DNA from 2 places in the Mycolicibacterium mageritense genome. Region 2 is predicted to be linked to the other one. Evidence: riboswitches for the same ligand, from Rfam matches in the RefSeq annotation. Region 2 holds a riboswitch; the other holds the start of a gene.
What was found. Region 2 has a riboswitch for glycine ahead of gcvP (aminomethyl-transferring glycine dehydrogenase). Riboswitches for the same ligand answer to the same signal wherever they lie in the genome.
Positions count from the first base shown of each region.

Region 1: linked by a shared signal. The riboswitch ahead of gcvP (aminomethyl-transferring glycine dehydrogenase) and the one ahead of gcvP (aminomethyl-transferring glycine dehydrogenase) in region 2 are both predicted to bind glycine.

Region 1 covers NZ_AP022567.1:1,387,054-1,398,575, forward strand. The annotation lists gene G6N67_RS06830 (L-serine ammonia-lyase) at 1-130, opposite strand, end outside; gene glyA (serine hydroxymethyltransferase) at 133-1,401, opposite strand; gene gcvH (glycine cleavage system protein GcvH) at 1,404-1,802, opposite strand; gene gcvT (glycine cleavage system aminomethyltransferase GcvT) at 1,813-2,928, opposite strand; gene gcvP (aminomethyl-transferring glycine dehydrogenase) at 2,925-5,759, opposite strand; glycine riboswitch at 5,813-5,913, opposite strand; gene G6N67_RS06855 (hypothetical protein) at 6,206-6,379, opposite strand; gene G6N67_RS06860 (Abi-alpha family protein) at 6,506-7,342, shown strand; gene G6N67_RS06865 (DUF445 domain-containing protein) at 7,426-8,649, shown strand; gene G6N67_RS06870 (oxidoreductase) at 8,746-9,585, shown strand; gene G6N67_RS06875 (TetR/AcrR family transcriptional regulator) at 9,575-10,216, shown strand; gene G6N67_RS06880 (LacI family DNA-binding transcriptional regulator) at 10,250-11,251, opposite strand; gene G6N67_RS06885 (aryl-sulfate sulfotransferase) at 11,407-11,522, shown strand, end outside.
Region 2 covers NZ_AP022567.1:6,819,075-6,830,596, reverse strand. The annotation lists gene secA2 (accessory Sec system translocase SecA2) at 1-1,992, shown strand, start outside; gene G6N67_RS32925 (CDP-alcohol phosphatidyltransferase family protein) at 2,002-2,631, shown strand; gene G6N67_RS32920 (DUF881 domain-containing protein) at 2,628-3,533, shown strand; gene G6N67_RS32915 (small basic family protein) at 3,557-3,889, shown strand; gene G6N67_RS32910 (DUF881 domain-containing protein) at 3,901-4,749, shown strand; gene gcvH (glycine cleavage system protein GcvH) at 4,787-5,182, shown strand; gene garA (glycogen accumulation regulator GarA) at 5,360-5,842, shown strand; gene ftsR (transcriptional regulator FtsR) at 5,846-6,586, shown strand; gene G6N67_RS32890 (bifunctional nuclease family protein) at 6,698-7,192, shown strand; gene G6N67_RS32885 (MerR family transcriptional regulator) at 7,426-8,046, shown strand; glycine riboswitch at 8,155-8,253, shown strand; gene gcvP (aminomethyl-transferring glycine dehydrogenase) at 8,404-11,229, shown strand; gene G6N67_RS32875 (substrate-binding domain-containing protein) at 11,291-11,522, opposite strand, start outside.

The sequences.
Region 1 (11,522 bases), 2.6 Mb from region 2:
CGACCTGATCGATCACGCCGCGGCCGGTGAGCTCGTCGACGAACATGCCCGCGGCCCGCATCGGCCCCACCGTATGGGAACTGGAAGGTCCGATGCCGACCGAGAAGAGGTCGAACACGCTGACGGCCATGCCTACAGCTCCGGATACAGCGGGAACTGCTCGGCCAGCGAACGCACCTGCGCGGCAAGCGGTTCGGTGTCGGCGTCAAGTGCGGCGATCAGCGCCGCCGCGATGACGTCGGCGACACGCGCGAACTCGTCGTCGCCGAAGCCGCGGGCCGCCAGCGCCGGGGTGCCGATGCGCAGCCCGGAGGTGACCATCGGCGGCCGGGGGTCGAACGGCACGGCGTTGCGGTTGACGGTGATGCCGACGGCATCGAGCCGGTCCTCACCCTGCTGCCCGTCGATCGCGGCGTTGCGCAGATCGACGAGCACCAGGTGCACGTCGGTTCCACCGGTGAGCACCGTGATGCCTGCGTCCTTGACATCAGGCCGGCTCAACCGCTCCGCCAGGATCTGCGCACCGCGCAGCACCCGCTGCTGGCGTTCGGCGAATTCCGGCTGGGCGGCCATCTTGAAGCCGACCGCCTTGGCGGCGACGACGTGTTCGAGCGGCCCGCCCTGCTGGCCGGGGAACACCGCCGAGTTGATCTTCTTGGCGATGTCAGCCTCGTTGGTGAGGATGACTCCACCACGCGGCCCGCCCAGGGTCTTGTGTGTCGTGGATGTGACGACATGCGCATGCGGCACCGGCGACGGATGCAGCCCGGCCGCAACCAGTCCGGCGAAATGCGCCATGTCGACCATCAGGTAGGCCCCGACCTCGTCGGCGATCTCGCGGAACCGGGCGAAGTCGAGCTGCCGCGGGTAGGCCGACCAGCCCGCGATGATCAACTGCGGCCGGTGTTCGCGGGCCGCGTCGGCCACGGCGTCCATGTCGATCAGGTAGTCCTCTTTGGACACCCCGTAGGCCGCGACGTTGTAGAGCTTGCCCGAGAAGTTCAGCCGCATGCCGTGGGTCAGATGACCACCGCAGTCCAGCGACAGCCCGAGGATCGTGTCGCCCGGCTTGATCAGCGCGTGCATCACCGCGGCGTTGGCCTGCGCACCCGAATGCGGTTGCACATTGGCGAATTCCGCGCCGAACAATGCCTTGACCCGCGTGATCGCGAGCCGCTCGATCACGTCGATGTGCTCGCAGCCGCCGTAATAGCGCCGCCCCGGATAGCCTTCGGCATACTTGTTGGTGAGCACCGAGCCTTGGGCCTGCATGACCGCGAGCGGTGCGTGGTTCTCCGAGGCGATCATCTCCAGGCCGAGGCGCTGCCGGTGCAGTTCGTCACCGATCGCGGAGGCGATCTCGGGGTCGAAGTCGGCGAGATGTCGGTCGAGGATGCTCATGTCTAGGCCTCGCTCTTCTCTGCGTATTCGGCTGCGGTCAACAGGTTTCCGGCTGCGGTGGGCTGGACCTCGAACAGCCAGCCGTTTCCGTAGGGGTCGGACGTGACGAGTGCGGGATCGTCGACGGCGGTGGTGTTGACCGCGGTGACGGTGCCGCTCACCGGTGGGTACAGCTCTGACACGGTCTTGGTGGATTCCACCTCGCCGCAGGTTTCGCCGGCCGTGATGGTGGCGCCGACCTCCGGCAGGTCGAGGAACACCAGGTCACCCAGTGCCGCGGCCGCGACCGAGGTGATGCCGACGCGGACGGGGGTGGCGGGCAGGGGGGCGCCGGGCGCGATCAGCACCCATTCGTGTTCCTCGGTGTAGCTACGGTCGTCAGGAATCGTGTTGTCTGCCATGTCAATCCTTTCAGTTGCGGCGGTAGAACGGCGCCGGGGTGACTTCGAACTGCTCTTTGTTGCCGCGGATGTCGACCTGCACCACGGTTCCCGGCTCGGCCAGCGCAGCGTCGAGATAGGCCAGGGCGATCGGATATCCGAGCGTCGGCGACAGTGCACCCGATGTCACGCTGCCGACCGCGGTCTCGTCGCCGTTGCGGTGGACGGTGTAACCCGCGCGCGCCGCGCGCCGGGTCGAGCCCTTCAGACCGACCAGCACACGGTCCGCAGGCTTTTCGGAAAGCTGCTGCAGCGCATCGCGTCCCACGAAAGGCTTGCCGAGCCGCACCATCTTGCCCAGCCCTGCTGCGTAGGGGTTGGTGTCCTGGCTGAGTTCGTGGCCGTAGAGCGCCATGCCGGCTTCGAGCCGCAGGGTGTCGCGGCAGGCCAGGCCGGCCGGCAATCCGCCGGCCTCGGTCGTGGCAGCCAGCAGCGATCGCCACAGGGCCACTGCGTGGACGTTGGGCACGTACAGTTCGAAACCGTCCTCGCCGGTGTAGCCCGTGCGGGCCAACAACACATCGATGCCGTCGACCTGCGCCTCGGTGACCGCGTAGTACTTGAGTGCGGCCACGGCCTCGGTCTGGGTCTCCGGAACCAGCGATCTCACGATGGCTTCGGACGCGGGCCCCTGCACGGCGATCAACGCGGTGGTGGTGGATTGGTCGTCGACGTGCGCGTCGAACTGTTCGGCCCGGGAATTCAGTTCACGCGCCACGGTCGGGGCGTTCGCGGCGTTGGCGACCACCAGGAAACGGTCGTCGGCCAGCCGATACACCACCAGGTCGTCGATCACGCCGCCGTCGGCGTCGCACATGAGCGAGTACTTGGCGCGCCCGACGGTGATCTTGGCTGCCTCGCCGACCAGCGCGAAGTCCAGCGCCTCTGCGGATTGCGGTCCGGTGACGTGTATTTCGCCCATGTGCGACAGGTCGAACAGGCCCGCCGCCTCGCGCACCGCCCGGTGCTCGGCGAGTTCACTGCCGTACTTGAGCGGCATGGCCCACCCGGCGAAGTCGGTGAAAGTTGCGCCCAGTGCGCGGTGTTCATCCTGCAGCGGTGATGCCGGGGTGTGTTCGGTGCTCATACGAGGGCCTCCTCGAGGAGTTCGGCGGTTTCGGTCTGGAATGCCTCGGGCGCGGGGCACGAGCACGCGAGGTTGCGGTCGCCGTGTACGCCGTCGATACGGCGGACCGGCGGCCAGTACTTGTTCTGCCGCAGGGACGCAACGGGATACACCGCGTACTGCCGGCTGTACGGCAAAGTCCACTCGGCGTCGGTGACCTGTTCGGCGGTGTGCGGGGCCTGGCGCAGCGGGCTCTGTTCGAGTGCCCACTCGCCCGCCTCGACCCGGCTGATCTCGTCGTGGATGCTGATCATTGCCGCGATGAACCGGTCCAGTTCGGCGAGGTTCTCCGATTCGGTGGGTTCGACCATGAGCGTGCCGTTGACGGGGAAGGACAGCGTCGGAGCGTGGAAGCCGTAGTCGATCAACCGCTTTGCGACGTCTTCGGCGGTCACCCCGGTCCGCTTGGTGATCTCGCGCAGGTCGAGGATGCACTCGTGCGCGACCAACCCGGATTCGCCGGTGTAGAGCACGGGGTAGTACGGGGACAGCGACGTCGCGACGTAGTTGGCTGCCAGCACTGCGGCCTTGGTGGCCGCGGTCAACCCGTCGGGCCCCATGAGCGCCAGGTACGCCCAGGTGATCGGCAGGATGCCGGCCGATCCGTAGTTGGCCGCCGAGACCGGGGCCGGACCGTCCTGCAGCGGATCACCCGGCAGGAACGGCGCCAGATGCGCGCGGACCGCGACGGGCCCGACGCCTGGGCCGCCACCGCCGTGCGGAATGCAGAACGTCTTGTGCAGGTTGAGGTGCGAGACATCGCCACCGAACTCACCGGGTTTGGCCAGGCCCACAAGGGCGTTCAGGTTGGCACCGTCGACGTAGACCTGCCCGCCCACAGCGTGGACCAGGTCGCACACCGTGCGGACGTCGGTTTCGTAGACACCGTGGGTCGACGGGTAGGTGAGCATGATCGCCGCGACCTTGCCGTCGTGGTCGGCCAGTTTGGCCCGCAGGTCGTCGAGATCGATGTTCCCGTTGGCTGCGGTCTTGACCACGACGACGCGCATGCCTGCCAAGACCGCCGACGCCGCGTTGGTGCCGTGCGCGGATTGCGGGATGAGGCACACGTCGCGGTGGTCGTCGCCGCGTGACCGGTGGTAGGCGTTGATGGCCAGCAGGCCCGCGAGCTCACCCTGGGATCCGGCGTTGGGCTGCAGGGAAACCCGGTCGTAGCCGGTGATCTCGGCCAACCACGTCTCGAGATTGCCGATCAGCTCGAGGTAGCCCGCGGTCTGTTCGGCGGGCGCGTACGGGTGGATGCCCGCGAATTCGGGCCAGCTGATCGGTTCCATCTCGGCGGCCGCATTGAGTTTCATGGTGCAGGATCCGAGCGGGATCATGGTGCGGTCCAGCGCCAGATCCTTGTCGGAGAGCTCCCGCAGGAATCGCAGCATCGCCGTTTCCGAGCGGTGCTCGTGGAACACGGGGTGCGTGAGGAATTCCGACGTGCGCAGGAGCTCGGCAGGCAACACAGAGGAGCCGGTGCCGGGTGTCGCGCCGAAAACCGCGAGCACACGCCGGATCACGTCGTCGGTTGTGCATTCGTCGCACGCGATGCCGACGTGGTCGGCGTCGACCAGCCGCAGGTTGATGCCCGCCCGCTCGGCGGCCGCGACGATCTCGCGGGCCCGGCCCGGCACCTGCACCAGCACGGTGTCGAAGAACCGCTCGTGTACGACGGTGTGGCCGGCCTGCCGTAGACCGGCCGCGAGCGATACGGCGTGACGGTGGACGCGGGTTGCGATGGCGCGCAATCCTTCCGGGCCGTGGTATGCCGCGTACATGGCGGCGACGTTGGCCAGCAGAGCCTGGGCGGTGCAGATGTTGCTGGTGGCCTTGTCCCGGCGGATGTGTTGTTCGCGGGTCTGCAGCGCCAGCCGGTAGGCCGGCTTGCCGTCCACGTCGACCGACACCCCGACCAGCCGGCCGGGCAGCATGCGCTCCAATCCGGACCGGACGGCCAGGTACCCGGCGTGCGGGCCGCCGAAGAACAGCGGAACCCCGAACCTCTGGGCCGAGCCCACCGCGATGTCGGCGCCCTGCTCGCCGGGCGCGGCAATCAAGGTCAGCGCCAGCAGATCGGCCGCGACCGTGGTGAGCGCACCGCGGTCACGGGCCGCGGCGATCACCGGCGCGAGGTTCCGCACGGCACCACTGGCACCCGGGGACTGGAAAACCACGCCGAAGGCGTCACCGTCGGGCAATCCGTCGGTGAGGTCGGCGACCACCACGTCGATGCCGACGGCTTCGGCCCGCCCACGCACCACCGCAAGCGTCTGCGGCAGGCAATCCGTATCCAGCACAACGCGTTCGGACTTCACGGTCTTGTTGGCCCGCCGCATCAGCAGCACGGCCTCCATGACCGCGGTGGCCTCGTCCAGCAGGGAGGCACCGGCCACGGGTAGTGCGGTGAGATCGGCGACGAGCGTCTGGAACGTCAGCAGCGCTTCGAGCCTGCCCTGTGAGATCTCGGGCTGGTACGGCGTGTAGGCGGTGTACCAGGCCGGCGATTCCAGCATGTTGCGCCGCAGCACGGCCGGGGTGACGGTGTCGTGATACCCCAGACCGATCATCTGGATCCGCGGCTGGTTGCGATCGGCCAGCTCGCGCAGGGCCGCGAGCACGTGCTGTTCGGACCGCGCGGCAGGCAGGCGCAGGCCGTCTGAGCAGCGGATCTGCTGCGGCACCGCGCTGTCGATCAATTCGTCGATTGAGCCGTATCCGAGCGCATCCAGCATGTGCTGCTGAGCGCTGCCGTCAGGACCGATGTGACGATCGGGGAAATCCATGAGGTGACTCCGGTTTCGGGCATCGCAGTTACGCGATGCGTCGGGTGGTGACACCTCCCCGCTCTGTCCTGAAACCTGAGAGTTTTAGCGCGCTGCGCTGTTCCCCTTCGGTAAGCGTGACCGGTGGGTCGCGCTGTTCTCCAGAGTTGCCTCGACACTGCGGTATTGGGCCTGAGAGATTCCCGGGGAGGGACTTGCTCCTACGGCACCTCCGAAATCGGAGGTTCTCCCACAGTGCGTCGTCGACGTATTGAGTTGTGTGATGCATGCTACTCGACTACCCGGCGGTTACCGCAACCCCACCGTCGACGGGCAAGCCCGGCTTCGCTGTCGCAACTATGCGCGACACGATGTCGAAAACCACCGTTGCCGCTGCTACGCAAGTGATTTCGGCGTGGTCGTGCGCAGTCGGACCCGCAGTTCGGTGCGGCCGAAGAAGCCACCGATCAGGCCCGGCCGGCGCGTTCGAGGTCGGCCTGGACCGAGTGCGCGCGCCGGATCAGCATGACCGCCTCGTCCAGGTCTGCCGCGTCCTCGGAGTACAGGTGGGTGTCACCGAGCCAGCGCGGCGGTGTCGGCGTGGTCGGCAGCCTCCGGGCCGTGACCGGCAGGCAGAGCACGCTGCAGCGAACAGACCGGTGTGGCCATCCCGTCATCCACCGGGGACTTGGGCGCCGCACCGGGTGACCAGGTACGGTGCCCACATCTCGGACACACCCGGTAGGTGGGGAGGCGATCGGTCAGCGATGTCACAGGAACTGTCGAAGAAGGGTCCGGACGACAAGGACGACCACGTGGGCGATGAGGTTCCGGTACGTCGCAAGGACATGCAGCGCCGGGCCTTCAAGCTCGCCACACCGGTCGGCGAGATCGCCATCGCGATCCGCACCCCGCGCAACCAGCGCCCGCTGCTGCCCAAGCGGTTCGACCCGTTCGGCATCGCCGACCGTGCGCTCGACGCCGCGAAGACCGGGGTCAAACTGGCCGTCTGGGGCGAGGAGCAGTTGGCCACGCTGGTGAAGAACCGGCTCGAAGCCATCGACTCGGGTCCGCAGCCGGTGCCGCTGGCCACCCCCGAGGAGCCGACGGCCGAATCGCTCAACTCCAAGATGGACCGGCTTCTCGACCGTGCCCTGGACCAGAGCACGGTCGGCAGCCAGGTCGAGTTGTACCACCGGCTGCTCGACCAGCTGGTGGCCGACGAGGCCCGGATCATCGGTGCGCTCTCCGAGGGCGCGACTTCGCCACTGGTCAACGTCCACACCTGGACGCGATCCCGCACCCCAGGTCAGGCCGTACTGGAGAACGCATGTCTGATCGGCCGCACGGCCAACGTGGCTTTGCCCAATATGGTCCCGCAGTACGTCGGCCATCTGCTATCACTGGGATTGGTTGAGACCGGTCCGGAGGATCCGTCACAGAAGGCGGACTACGAGGTGCTCATGGCCGAGCCCATGGTGTTGCGGGCGGTCAAGAACGCATCGCGTGGGCCCCTCACCGCACGGGTGGAGAAGCTGACCCTGTCCCTTTCGGGTCTGGGTCGTGGCTTGTGGGAGGCCGCGGTGAAACAGGACGGTTCGTGACCGCCAGCGAGACGATTCTCGCTATCCAGACGTGGCAGGAGATCCAGGCCGATTTCAGTGTCAACTGGCTGATCTACCTGTCCATGCCCTTTGTCGCCGCCTTCGTCGGGTGGAGCACCAAGATCGTCGCGCTGGAGATGCTCTACCGGCCGATGGAGTTCAAGGGCATCGGGCCGTTCGGCTGGCAGGGCATCGTGCCCCGCCGCGCAGGCAAGGTGGGCTCGAAGACCATCGAACTGCTCACCCAGAAGCTGCTCAAACCCGAGGAGCTGCTCGAAAAGGTCGACGCCAAGGAAGCTGTCAACGCGTTGCGGGAGCCGCTGACTCAGGCGGTCGACGAGATCTCGCGCGACATCGCCGAGCAGATCCGCCCGGGCCTGTGGGACTCACTGCCCGAGGCCGCGCGCAATGCGATCCAGGCCCGCATCCACGACCAGACCCCCAAGGTCGTGGAGAAGATGCTCAACGAGATGCGGGCCGACCTCAACCGGTTCGTCGACATCCAGTACCTCGCGGTCACCACGCTGGTCCGCAACAAGGACAAACTCAACAAGCTCATGCGTGGGCTCGGCGACAACGCCATGGCCTTCGTGCGCCGCAGCGGCATCTACTTCGGGCTCGTCATCGGTGTCGTGCAGATGTTCGCGTGGGCGCTGTTCCAGAACCCGTGGATCATGCCGGCCTTCGGCTTCGGTGTCGGTTTCATCAGTGACTACATCGCGCTCAACATGTTGTTCCGGCCCATCCATCCGACGAAGTACCTCGGCTTCATCCCGTTCCAGGGACTTCTGCACGCGCAACGCGACACCATCACCAAGGATTACGCGCGGATCCTGGCCGAGGATCTGTTCTCCCCCGAGATCCTGTTCGACGGCGTGCTCCGCGGCCCGGGCGCCGACAAGCTGTTCGCCCTCGTCGGCAAGGAGGTCGAGGCGGCCATCGACGCGCAGACTGGCATCGCGACGCCGCTGGTCAAGTTCGCGGTCGGCACGCAGCGCTACAACGCGCTCAAGGACAGCATGGTGAAGATGGTGCTGGAGCGGCTGCCCACCACGCTCGTCGAGGCGCAGGACTACGCCATGAACGCCCTGGACCTGGAGAAGACCATCATCGACAAGATGGGTCAGCTCACCAATGAGGAGTACGAGTCGATCCTGCGGCCCGTGTTCAAGGACGACGAGCCGACCATGATCGCGGTCGGTGCGATCCTCGGTGGCATCGTCGGCGAGATCCAGGTGCAGCTGATCGAGCACTTCGGGCACGAACCCGAGCCGGTCAGCGCGCTGCGCGTCTTGCTCCGTCAGTAGGCCGGAATAACCCCGCAACCCACCCGGTTACATCCAGCGTCCAACAAAACTAAACTGATCGTACAGTTCAGTTAAGCAGAGAACAGGTGGCATGACATGAGCGTTTGGTTCATCACCGGAGCATCCCGCGGATTCGGCCTGCAGATCGCCCGCGACGCGCTGGCCCGCGGCCATCAGGTCGTCGCGACCGCGCGGGACGCCGCGACCGTCACCGCCGCGCTCGGCGACGACGACAACGTCCTGGCCGTCGCGCTCGACGTGACCAACGAAGACCAGGCACACCAGGCCGCGAAGGCTGCCGTGGACCGTTTCGGCCGCATCGACGTACTGATCAACAACGCCGGGCGCGGCCTGCTCGGCGCCGTCGAGGAAGCCACCGACGCCGAGGTGCGCGCGGTCTACGAGACCAACGTATTCGGCCTGCTGACCGTCACGCGCGCGGTCGCCCCGGTGCTGCGGGCCCAGCGCTCTGGCACCATCGTCAACATCTCCTCGGTCGGCGGATTCGTCGGCTCACCCGGCTGGGGTGTCTACGCGTCGACCAAGTTCGCCGTCGAGGCGCTCACCGAGGCCCTGCACGCCGAACTGCAGCCACTGGGCGTGCACGTGATGGTCGTCGAGCCCGGCTACTTCCGCACGGACTTCCTCGACTCGTCGAGCCTGCAGACCCAGCAGAACGTCATCGCCGACTACACCGACGGCCCCGCGGGCAAGATGCGCGTCACCGCGGGCGAGCGCAACCACGACCAACCCGGCGACCCGGTCAAGGCCGCCAAGGCCATCATCGACGTCGTGGAATCCGCGCAGCCGCCGCTGCGCCTGCTGCTTGGCAACGACACCATCGCGGCGGTCGAGGGCAAGATCGCCCACGTGCAGGCCGAGCTGGCGCAGTGGCGCACCGTCGCCGAGTCCACCGACTTCGACGATGTCGCCTGAAAACGGCAGTGGGGCGGGCGAATACACCTTCGTCCGCCCCACCGGCGCGCGCAGCGACCGCATCCACCAGGCCATCCTCGACGCCACCGCGACACTGCTCGACGAGGGCGGATACCCGGCCACCACGGTCGACGCGATCGCCGCCCGGTCCGGCGCCAGCAAGGCCACCATCTACAAACACTGGCCCTCGCGAACGGCGGTGGCGGCCGAGGCATTCGGCACCATGATGGCCCAGAATCTGCCGCTGCCCGACACCGGAAGCACCACAGGCGATCTCACCGAACAGGTGGTCCGGGTCTCGGCGTTCTACGCCAGCGCGCGCGGCGAGGTGTTCACCCAGTTGCTCGCGGCATGCGTCGACGACGCGACCGGCGCGGCGTACTTCCGCGAGTACTTCCTCAACGGCCGACGGGCCGCGATCACCGAACTGTGGCAGCGCGGCGTGGCCCGCGGCGACGCCGACGCGAACATTGCGATCGACGACGTCATCGACATCCTGTTCGGCCCGCTGATCTTCCGCCGCATGACGGGTCATTACACGCTCACCGAGGAGCACGCGCGACGGCTCGCCGAGACCGCGCTGCGGGGACTGCTCCCCGAGTTCGACGAAAACGCTGCTCCAACACGATGATCACGACGTTTTCGTCGAGTTGGACGGCGCACGTCACGTGCAGCCGCAGGACTCCCCTGTTCGCAGCGACGGCACCGCGGCACCTTCGTCCGGATCGCCGAGCAACCGACCGAGCGCCCGGCGGGCCAAAGCGTCGACAGGCTGCTGCGCCGCGGTGAGCCGCGGCCGGCCATAGTCGGCGGCGCTGCCGTCGAAACCCACGACCCGAATGTCGTCGGGAACCCGCAGGCCCGCGTCGAAGACCGCCCGGACCGTCGCGGCGGCCTGCCCGAACGTCGCGACCACCAACGCTTGCGGCAGCCGCGTGCGGCCCCGCAGGAATTCCCCGACCGCCGCGTAGGCACCGGCCGGGGTGAGGTCGGTGCGGATCTGCCGGACGCCCTCGCCTGCTACCGACCGGACGCCGGCGAACCGCTGCTCGACGGTTTCCCGGTCGCCGTGGCGCACATCGGCTTCGGTGAAGCCGCCGACGAACGCGATGTCCCGGCATTCGTGCGCGTCGAGCAGGTGCCGGGTGACGAGCGCACCGGCCAGCACGTGGTCGACGCCGACGATCTCCGCGGCGACCTCGCCTCGGATGTTGTGCATCCACACCACGGGGATGCGCTCGTGGCGGCACAGTCTGGCCGTCTCGGGCGCGTTCGCGGCACCGATCACCAGCAGGCCGTCGATCCCCACCTCGGCGAACGCGGTCGCGAATTCCAGCTCACGTTCCGGGTCGTAACCGGTGTTGCCGATCACGGTGAGGTGGTCGCGCGCGCGGGCCTCCACCTCGATGCGCCCGACGAACTGCCCGAACAGCGGCAGCGTGAGGTCGGGCACGAGTAGTCCGATCTGCCGCCAGCGCCGCGGCCGGCGCAGCGCGCGGGCTCTCAGGTCGGGGCGGTAGTTCAACTCGTCGATCGCGCTGATCACCTTGGCGCGCAAGGATTCCGACACGGGCCGTGGCCCGTTGTTGAGTACGTAGCTCACCACGGCCGTCGACGTACCGGCACGGCTCGCCACGTCGGCCAACGTCGGGCGTTTTCCACTCACACCTGTTGTCCTCGCTCCTCGAAAATGCTTTCGCCACCTTTTCGATCACTGCGATTGTGACGGTTCCGCGCATGCTCGCGCTCGTTACGCTAATCGATTAGAACCGTTACGCGGAGGATCCGCGGACGTAACACGACGTTGGTGGAGTAACTCGCATGGCATATGTACGACAGTCCGGGGTGACCTACCTCGACCCTGAACTCGTTCACGACAGCTTCGTCCTGTTCACCGGCGCCGATTCGGTCACCCGCGTCATCGACCTCAACGGCAC
Region 2 (11,522 bases):
AAGACGCTGTCGGGTGCCATCGCGGCCGCGGGTTATGCGCTCGGTGGTCGCAACGTGCACGTCATCACCATCAACGACTACCTGGCCCGCCGCGACGCCGAATGGATGGGCCCGCTGCTTGAGGCCATGGGGCTTACGGTCGGCTGGATCACCGCGGACTCGACCGCGGCCGAGCGGCGCGAGGCCTACAAGTGCGACGTCACCTACGCGTCGGTCAACGAGATCGGCTTCGACGTGCTGCGCGATCAGCTGGTCACCGACGTCGAGGATCTGGTGTCGCCCAATCCCGACGTCGCCCTCATCGACGAGGCCGACTCGGTCCTGGTCGACGAGGCGCTCGTCCCGCTCGTGCTGGCCGGCACGAGCCATCGCGAACAACCGCGCGTCGAGATCATCCGCATGGTCGGCGAGCTCGCGGCAGGCACCGATTTTGACACCGACGACGACAACCGCAACGTGCACCTCACCGAGGCCGGCGCGCGGAAATTGGAAGCTCGTCTCGGCAATATCGACCTGTACTCCGAGGAGCACGTCGCCACCACGCTCACCGAGATCAACGTGGCGCTGCACGCACACGTGCTGCTGCAGCGCGACGTGCACTACATCGTGCGCGACGACGCCGTGCACCTCATCAATGCGTCGCGTGGGCGCATCGCGTCACTGCAGCGCTGGCCGGACGGCCTGCAGGCCGCGGTCGAGGCCAAAGAGGGCATCGCCACCACCGAAACCGGCGAAGTGCTCGACACCATCACGGTGCAGGCCCTGATCAACCGGTATCCGACGGTGTGCGGCATGACCGGCACCGCGCTGGCCGCCGGTGAACAGCTGCGGCAGTTCTACAAGCTCGGGGTGTCGCCCATCCCGCCGAACAAGCCCAACGTCCGCGAGGACGAGACCGACCGCGTGTACATCACCGCCGCGGCCAAGACCGATGCGATCGTCGAGCACATCGCCGAGATCCACGAGACCGGACAGCCGGTCCTGGTCGGCACGCACGACGTGGCCGAATCCGAAGAGCTGCACGAGAAACTCGTCAAGGCGGGCGTCCCCGCCGTCGTGCTCAACGCCAAGAACGACGCCGAGGAAGCCGAGGTGATCGCGGAGGCGGGCAAGCTCGGCGCCGTCACGGTGTCGACCCAGATGGCCGGTCGCGGCACCGACATCCGGCTGGGCGGATCCGACGAGGAAGGCCACGACGAAGTCGCCGAACTCGGTGGCCTGCACGTGGTCGGCACCGGTCGGCACCACACCGAGCGGTTGGACAACCAGCTCCGCGGCCGGGCCGGCCGCCAGGGCGACCCGGGCTCGTCGGTGTTCTTCTCCAGCTGGGAGGACGAGGTCGTGGCGGCGCACCTCGAGCCGGGCAAACTGCCCACCGAGACCGACGAAGACGGCCGGGTGCTCAGCCCGAAGGCCGCGGGTCTGCTCGACCACGCGCAGCGCGTCGCCGAGGGACGCCTGCTCGACGTGCACGCCAACACCTGGCGCTACAACCAGCTCATCGCCCAGCAACGCGCCATCATCGTGGCCCGCCGCGACACCCTGTTGCGCACCGCGACCGCACGAGACGAGCTCCAAGAGCGGTCACCCGAGCGCTACGCCAAGCTGGCCGAGGATCTCGGTGAGGATGCCGAGGAGAAGCTGGAGAAGATCTGCCGGCTGATCATGCTGTACCACCTGGACCGCGGCTGGTGTGACCACCTTGCGTTCCTGGCCGACATCCGCGAGAGCATCCATCTGCGGGCCCTCGGCAGGCAGAACCCGCTCGACGAATTCCACCGGATGGCCGTCGACGCGTTCGCCTCGCTGGCCGCCGACGCCATCGAAGCCGCGCAGCAGACATTCGACACCGCAGAGTCGATCGAGGACGAGCCCGGCGTCGATCTGTCCAAGCTGGCCAGGCCCACGTCGACGTGGACGTACATGGTGCACGACAACCCGCTCAACGACGACACCATGTCGGCGCTGAGCCTGCCGGGGGTGTTCCGCTAGGTTTTAGACATGGACCACGCGCCTGCTCCCGAGGGCAGGAGCGCAGCGAGTCGGGCCGCGCCGTCCTCGTCCGATCGCGTGGTCACCGTGCCCAACGCGCTCAGCGTGCTGCGGCTGGTGCTGGTGCCGGTCTTCCTGTGGCTGCTGTTCGGCGCCCACGCCAACGGCTGGGCGGTCGCGGTGCTGATGTTCAGCGGCTTCTCCGACTGGGCCGACGGCAAGATCGCGCGGCTCGTGGCCAACCAGTCGTCCCGGCTGGGGGCGCTCCTCGACCCGCTCGTGGACCGCATCTACATGGTGACGGTCCCGGTCGCGTTGGCCTTTGCCGGTGTCGTGCCGTGGTGGCTCGTGGTCACGCTGCTGGGACGTGATGCGGTGCTGGCGGCCACCCTGCCGCTGGTGCGCAGCCGCGGCCTGGCCGCGCTTCCGGTGACCTATCTGGGCAAGGCCGCCACGTTCGCACTGATGTCGGGATTCCCGCTGGTGCTGCTGGGCCAGTGGGATGCGTTGTGGAGCAGGGTGATCCTGGCTTGCGGCTGGGCGTTCCTGATCTGGGGGCTGGCGCTGTACCTGTGGTCGGGCGTGCTGTACCTGATCCAGGTCGTTCTCGTGATGCGGCGGATGCCGAGAGTGCGATGAGCATGCTCGGGGGCTACGGCTCGGAAGCAGGCCTCAACCACCACGAGGCCGACGCGCCCAAGCGCATTCCCGTGCCGTCGCTGCTGCGCTCACTGTTGTCCGAGCATCTCGATCCCGGTTACGCCGCGGCCGCCGCAGCCCGCGCCGAAGGCGGTCGGCCACGGCGGCGGGTGTTCGATTGGGGTTGGCAACTGCTGGCAGCGTTCGCGATCGCGACGGTGTTCGCGGTGGCAGCCGCGCAGGCGCAGACCGCGGCTCCCGCCGCGCGCGAGGCCCAGCACGCGCTCGCCGGCCGCGTGCGCGCCGTCGAGGTGGCCGCGGACAAGGCCAGTACGCAACGCGACGCACTCAGCGACCAGGTCGACGCCGAACGCCGCACGCGGCTGGGCATGGACGAGAACGGCCAGCAGTTGCTCGGTCAGCTCGACGAGGCCAACATCGCGGCGGCCGCGACCCCGATGATCGGGCCGGGACTGACCGTGACCGTCACCGATCCCGGGGTGTCCAAGGATCTCAGCGACGTGTCCAAGCAGCGTGTCGCGGGCAGCAGGCAGGTGATACTGGACCGCGATCTGCAGTTGGTGGTGAATTCGCTGTGGGGCAGCGGCGCCGAAGCGGTTTCGGTGGGCGGGGTCCGCGTCGGCGCGGGCGTAACCATCCGGCAGGCCGGCGGCGGGATTCTGGTCGACAATCAACCGATCACCAGTCCGTATGTCATCGTCGCCATCGGCCCGCCGAACAGCATGGCCGACGCGTTCGACCGCAGTCCGGGGTTGCACCGTATGCGCTTGCTGGAGACCTCCTACGGTGTGGGAGTGAACGTCAGCGCGGGGGACGGCCTGACGGTGCCCGCGGTGTCGGTGCGGGATGTGAACTTCGCCAAGGAGATTGGACCGCCGTGAAGCAGACAGGATTGACGGGGTAGATGATCGGAATCGCCGCACTTGTCGTCGGGATCGTGCTGGGGCTGGTGTTCCACCCCAGCGTGCCGGAGTTCGTCGAGCCCTATCTGCCGATCGCCGTGGTGGCGGCGCTCGATGCGGTGTTCGGCGGCTTGCGCGCTTATCTGGAACGGATTTTCGACTCCAAGGTTTTCGTGGTGTCGTTCGTGTTCAACGTCCTGGTCGCCGCGCTGATCGTCTACGTCGGTGACCAGCTCGGGGTGGGCACGCAGCTCTCCACGGCCATCATCGTGGTGCTCGGCATCCGCATCTTCGGTAACGCTGCCGCGCTGCGGCGCAGGCTGTTCGGCGCGTGACAGGTTCTGACATGAGCGAATCCGAATCCGAACCCACGCCCGCCGACCAGCCGGCCGAACGACACGCCGAAGTGCCGGGCGAACATCACGGACGCCACGAGATGCCGCCGGACGTCTCGCCGCGCCGCTTCCGCAATCTTCGGGTGCTGCAACGCAGTCGGTCGCAGTTGGTCTTCGGCGCGCTCGGCGTTTTGCTGTGTGCACTGCTGGGTGTCGCGATCGTCACACAGGTGCGGCAGAACGACTCCGGCGATTCACTCGAAACCGCGCGGCCGGCAGATCTGCTGGTGCTGCTGGATTCCCTGCAACAGCGCGAGGCCTCGCTCAACACCGAGGTGGCCGACCTGCAGCAGACCCTGCGGCAGCTGCAGGCCTCCGGCAGCAGCGACCAGGCCGCGATCGAGAACGCGCAGGCCAGGCTGGCTGCGCTGTCCATCCAGATCGGCACGGTCGCGGCCACCGGGCCGGGTGTGACCTTGACCATCGAGGACACCGCGCCCGGCGTGGCCGCGGAGACCATGCTCGACGTGATCAACGAGCTGAGAGCCGCAGGGGCAGAGGCCATCGAGATCCGCGGCGGCGCCCCCGACCAGCAGACCGCGGTGCGCGTCGGGGTCGACACGTGGGTGGCCGGGACGCCAGGAGCGCTGAGCGTGGACAACGTGGCCCTTGGGCCGCCGTATTCAGTTCTGGCGATTGGTGATCCGCCGACGCTGGCGGCGGCGATGAACATTCCCGGCGGGGCAATGGACAGTGTGAAGCGTGTCGGCGGCTCGATGGTGGTACAACAAGCCGAACGGGTGGACGTGACGGCCTTGCGGCAACCGAAACCGCGCCAATACGCTCAGCCCGTCAAATGAGCGCCACAATGAGGCCTGACAATCGACAAGGAGTGTCGTGAGCGATATCCCAGCCGACCTGTACTACACCACCGAGCATGAGTGGGTGTTGCGTACCGGTGATGACACGGTCCGCGTCGGAATCACCGATTACGCGCAGTCCGCGTTGGGTGACGTGGTGTTCGTCCAGCTGCCGGACGTCGGTGCCGACCTCGCATCGGGCGATTCGTTCGGCGAGGTGGAGTCCACCAAGTCGGTGTCGGACCTCTACGCCCCGGTTACGGCGAAAGTCGTTGCCGTCAACGGTGATCTGGAGGGCAGCCCTCAGCTGGTCAACTCCGACCCCTACGGCGACGGCTGGCTGGTCGATCTGCGGCTCGAGGCGGGCACCGTGGACGAGGCGCTGGCCGGTCTGCTGGACGCCGACGGGTACCGTGCCGCGGTGACCGAGTAATCAATTGTTAGGGTTTGGCTCGACCGGTTCGACCGTGAACAGCGCGCACAAGATCTACCCCATCGGATCCGGCGGTGGTGGATACAACGACGCCCGTTGCGCGGTACGGTCGACGTGAGACCGACGACGGCTGGGGGCCCGCCGGGCAACGCCACAGCAGCCAGTGAGGAGCAGCGGGTGACGGACAAAGACAGCAATTTGGGGGCTGACCAGACGTCGGAAGAGGTCACGGTGGAGACCACATCGGTTTTCCGCGCGGACTTCCTCAACGAGCTGGATGCGCCTGCTTCGGCAGGCACCGAGGGGGCCGTCTCGGGCGTCGAGGGCCTGCCTGCCGGTTCGGCCCTCCTCGTCGTGAAGCGCGGCCCCAACGCCGGTTCGCGATTCTTGCTGGATCAGGCCACCACCTCGGCCGGACGGCACCCCGACAGCGACATCTTCCTCGACGATGTCACGGTCAGCCGGCGGCATGCCGAGTTCCGTTTGGAGCGCGGTGAGTTCCAGGTGGTCGACGTGGGCAGCCTCAACGGCACCTACGTCAACCGCGAGCCGGTCGACTCGGCCGTGCTCGCCAACGGTGACGAGGTCCAGATCGGCAAGTTCCGGCTGGTGTTCCTCACCGGACCGAAGTCCGACGACGACAGCGGCGCAGCCGGCTAGCTGATGACTGCCCCCGACAGACCTGCACTGGCCGGGATGTCGATCGGCGCAGTCCTTGACCTGCTGCGGGGCGACTTTCCGGACGTGACCATCTCCAAGATCCGATTCCTGGAGGCCGAGGGGTTGGTCACGCCGGAACGCACCGCGTCGGGATACCGCCGGTTCACGGCATACGACTGTGCCCGGCTGCGGTTCATCCTGACCGCACAACGCGACCAGTATCTGCCGCTCAAGGTCATCAAGGCGCAACTCGACGCCCAGCCCGACGGCGAGTTGCCGCAATCCGGAACCGCTTACGGGGTACCGCGTTTGGTGCCGGTCGCCGACGGTGGTGCCGAAGGGGACACGGGTGTGTCCGGGGTGGCGCCGACGCAGGTGCGGCTGTCCCGCGAGGATCTGCTGGCCAAGTCGGGTATCGACGAGGAGTTGCTCGGCGCACTCGTCAAAAACGGCGTGATCACCACCGGTGCGGCCGGATTCTTCGACGAACACTCGGTCGTGATCGCGCAATGCGCCAGGGCGCTGGCTGATTACGGGGTCGAGCCGCGACATCTGCGGGCGTTCCGCTCCGCCGCCGACAGGCAGTCGGATCTCATCGCTCAGATCGCGGGACCGGTGGTCAAGGCCGGTAAGGCCGGTGCGCGGGACCGGGCCGACGACCTCGCGCGCGAAGTTGCGGCACTGGCGATCACGTTGCACACGTCGCTCATCAAGTCGGCGGTGCGCGACGTTCTGGATCGCTGAGGATTAGACTCGAATTCTGACGGCTACTTCGTCAAAGGGTCAGGGTCCGGCGCGTGACAGCGACGGACAAACAGCGACGAAACAGCACAGCGGTGCGGAGGGTAGGCACAGATGGCTGAGGTTCGGGTGGTCGGTATTCGCGTGGAGCAGCCGCAGAACCAGCCGGTATTGCTGCTGCGCGAATCCAACGGTGACCGCTATCTGCCGATCTGGATCGGGCAGTCCGAGGCCGCGGCCATCGCATTGGAGCAGCAGGGTGTCGAGCCCGCGCGGCCGCTGACGCATGATCTGATCCGAGATCTGATTGCCGCGCTTGGGCATTCACTCAAAGAGGTGCGCATCGTCGACCTCCAGGAGGGCACGTTCTACGCCGACCTGATCTTCGATCGCGACATCAAGGTTTCGGCACGGCCGTCGGATTCGGTCGCCATCGCGCTGCGGGTCGGCGTGCCGATCTACGTCGAGGAGGCAGTGCTGGCCGAGGCCGGTCTGCTGATCCCGGACGAGAACGACGAGGAAGCCGCAGGCACCGTCCGTGAGGACGAGGTCGAGAAGTTCAAAGAGTTCCTGGACAGCGTGTCGCCGGACGACTTCAAGGCGACATGACCGCCGCCCGGGCCGGGTTTGTCACGGATGCGTCTCAACTGGGGCGCGTGGCGTCGACACGCGGCGCGGGTGTCATCCAAGTCTCGTTCGGCCAGCCATACTTTGATGGCGACGAGCAGTCAGGGCTCGGCGGGAAGCGTATGCTCGACACATTCGGGCTCGCAGCAAACGTGCTGCAGTGCAGGTCACGGCAGTATGGAAGCTGACGGGTCTGATCGGCGAGAGGATTCACAGTGGGTGACACGCCACGGCAGGAAGAGCTGGATCTGACCACCGCATCCGGTGGTCAACCGCCTGTCAGGCCGTCCAGCGAGCCCGTCCAGGCGGGGTTGTTCCCCGACGATTCCGTACCCGACGAGCTCGTCGGCTACCGCGGCCCCAGCGCCTGCCAGATCGCGGGCATCACGTATCGCCAGCTGGACTACTGGGCGCGCACGTCGCTGGTGGTGCCGTCCATCCGCGGCGCGGCCGGCTCGGGCAGTCAGCGGCTCTACTCGTTCAAGGACATCCTGGTCCTCAAGATCGTGAAGCGGTTGCTGGACACCGGCATCTCGCTGCACAACATCCGCGTCGCGGTGGATCACCTGCGCCAGCGCGGTGTGCAGGATCTGGCCAACATCACGCTGTTCTCCGACGGCACCACGGTTTACGAGTGCACGTCGGCCGAAGAAGTGGTCGACCTGCTGCAGGGCGGCCAGGGGGTGTTCGGCATCGCGGTATCCGGAGCCATGCGGGAGCTGACCGGCGCCATCGCCGACTTCCCGGGCGAGCGTGCCGACGGTGGCGAGTCGATCGCAGCACCCGAGGACGAGCTGGCGTCGCGCCGCAAGAGCCGCGACCGCAAGATCGGCTGAATTTTCTCCCGCGAACAGACACGCAGGTACCCGTAGACCGCCGTTTCCGGGTACCGGAGCGTCTGCTCGCCGGTGTGGGGTGAGCTGCCGGTAGAATCGTCGGCGCATCGCCCTTGCGCGGGAGAGTTCCGTGATCGCCAGTCACGGACGCCGAAGGAGCAACACCTCTCCGTCAACCTCTCAGGCACCCAGGACCGCGCCGGGCCCCGATGCCTCTGGAAAGTGGTGCCCGTCGGGGTGCCCGCCCATGGGGAAAGGCCCACCGTCATGGGCCGAATCTCTCAGGCACCCGGACCGGGTCGACGACAGAGGGAGAGGGCAGTAGCGCCAGCTGCGCCTCTAACCAGGGGAGACGTCGTGTCCGAGATATCCAGGTTCGTCGATCGTCACATCGGTCCGGACTCCGCCGCAGTAACCACCATGCTCGATGTGATCGGCGTGGCCTCCCTTGACGAACTCGCCGCGAAGGCGCTGCCCGCCGGCATCCTCGACGCGCTGGGCGCCAACGGGCTCGCACCCGGCCTGGAGCAGCTGCCCGCCGCCGCGGCCGAGCACGAGGCCCTCGCCGAACTGCGCGCGCTGGCCGACTCGAACACCGTCGCGGTCTCGATGATCGGCCAGGGCTACTTCGACACCCTGACGCCGCCGGTGTTGCGGCGCAACATTCTTGAGAACCCGGCCTGGTACACGGCCTACACGCCGTACCAGCCGGAGATCAGCCAGGGCCGGCTGGAGGCCCTGCTCAATTTCCAGACCATGGTGAGCGATCTGACGGGTCTCGAGGTGGCCAACGCCTCGATGCTCGACGAGGGCACCGCCGCGGCCGAGGCCATGACGCTCATGCACCGCGCCACCAAGTCGAAGGCGAACCGCCTGGTCGTCGACGCCGACATCTACACCCAGACCGCGGCAGTGCTCGCGACCCGGGCGCAGCCGCTCGGCATCGAGATCGTCACCGCCGACCTGCGCGACGGCTTGCCCGAAGGTGACTTCTTCGGCGTGATCGTGCAGTTGCCGGGCGCCAGCGGGCGCGTCGACGATTGGTCGGGATTGATCGCCGAGGCCCACGACCGTGGCGCCCTGGTGGCGGTCGGTGCCGACCTGTTGGCGCTGACCGTGATCACCCCGCCCGGCGAGATCGGTGCCGACGTGGCCTTCGGCACCAGCCAACGGTTCGGTGTGCCAATGGGATTCGGTGGGCCACATGCCGGCTACCTGGCTGTGCACGCCAAGCATGCCCGCCAACTGCCGGGGCGCCTGGTCGGCGTTTCGGTGGACGCCGACGGCGCACCGGCATACCGGTTGGCGCTGCAGACCCGCGAACAACACATCCGTCGCGACAAGGCGACCAGCAACATCTGCACCGCGCAGGTGCTGCTGGCGGTGATTGCCGCGATGTATGCGAGCTACCACGGCGCGGCGGGCCTGACCGCCATCGCGCGACGCGTGCACGGGCACGCCGAGGCGATCGCAGCCGGGTTGGGCGACGCTCTGGTGCATGACAAGTACTTCGACACCGTGCTCGCCCGGGTGCCGGGCCGGGCCGACGACGTGATCGCCGCTGCCAAGGCCAAGGGCATCAACCTGTGGCGCGTCGACGCCGACCACGTGTCGGTGTCGTGTGACGAGGCCACCACCGACGCTCACGTGGCCGCGGTGCTGGAGGCCTTCGGCGTCGGGCCGGCAGAGGCGCGCTGTGCGGGCATCGTCACGCGTACGTCTGGGTTCCTCACCCACCCGGCGTTCACCCGCTACCGCACCGAGACCGAGATGATGCGCTACCTGCGGTCGTTGGCGGACAAGGACATTGCGCTGGACCGCAGCATGATCCCGCTGGGCTCGTGCACCATGAAGCTCAATGCGGCGGCCGAGATGGAACCCATCACATGGGCCGAATTCGCCCGCCAGCATCCCTTCGCACCGGCTTCGGACAACCCCGGGTTGCGTAGGCTGATCGCCGATCTGCAGTCCTGGCTGACCGCCATCACCGGCTACGACGAGGTGTCGCTGCAGCCCAACGCCGGTTCGCAGGGCGAGTACGCGGGCCTGCTGGCGATCAAGGCCTACCACGACGCCCGCGGGGACGCCGCCCGCGACATCTGCCTGATCCCGTCGAGCGCACACGGCACCAACGCGGCCTCGGCCGCGCTCGCGGGCATGCGGGTCGTCGTGGTGGCCTGCCGCGAGAACGGCGACGTCGACCTCGACGACCTGCGCGCCAAGATCGCCCAGCACTCCGATCGCATTGCGGCCCTGATGATCACCTACCCGTCCACGCACGGCGTGTACGAACACGACGTCGCCGACATCTGCGCCGCGGTCCACGATGTGGGCGGCCAGGTGTACGTCGACGGCGCGAACCTCAACGCGCTGGTCGGGCTGGCCCGGCCGGGGCGTTTCGGCGGCGACGTCAGCCATCTCAACCTGCACAAGACGTTCTGCATCCCGCACGGGGGCGGCGGCCCCGGTGTAGGTCCGGTGGCGGTGCGCGCGCACCTGGCGCCGTTCCTGCCGGGTCACCCGCTGGCCGACGAATTGCCCGATGAGCACACGGTTTCGGCCGCACCATACGGGTCGGCGTCGATCCTGCCGATCACGTGGGCCTACATCCGCATGATGGGCGCGGACGGCCTGCGGGCCGCGTCGCTCACCGCGATCGCGTCGGCCAACTACATCGCGCGCCGGCTCGACGAGTACTACCCGGTGCTCTACACGGGCGAGAACGGCATGGTCGCCCACGAGTGCATCCTGGATCTGCGCGGTATCACCAAGGCCACCGGGGTCACGGTCGACGACGTCGCGAAGCGACTGGCGGACTTCGGCTTCCACGCGCCGACCATGAGCTTCCCGGTGGCGGGCACCCTGATGGTGGAGCCGACGGAGAGTGAGAGCCTGGCCGAGGTCGACGCGTTCTGCGACGCGATGATCGCGATCCGCGCCGAGATCGACCGGGTCGGTTCGGGGGAGTGGCCGGTGGACGACAATCCGTTGCGCGGTGCGCCGCACACGGCCGAGTGCCTGCTGGTGGCCGACTGGGATCACCCGTACACGCGCGAGCAGGCCGCCTATCCGCTGGGCAAGGGCTTTCGGGCGAAGGTCTGGCCGCCGGTGCGCCGCATCGACGGGGCATACGGGGACCGGAACCTGGTGTGCTCGTGCCCGCCTGTCGAGGCGTTCGCGTAATACGTCAGGAGCGCCGCCCGAACCGGGCGGCGCTCCCAAACGGTCTTTGCCGAGCCGGCGATCAGCCCAGCATGGTGCTGATCGCCGTCGTCAACTCCGGTGACGTCGAGTTGGCGATGTGCTGGTAGGTACCGCCGCTGGCCTCTGCCACGCCTTCCCAGGTGGCCCGGTCGGTGTCGCCGCCGAAGTCGATCACGTTGACCGCGACGGGGCGGGCCGGATCGAACGCACCCTTGATGAAGTCCTGCAGTCCCGGCCCGTCGAGGCTGCGATCGCTGTGCGGCCCGGTCGTG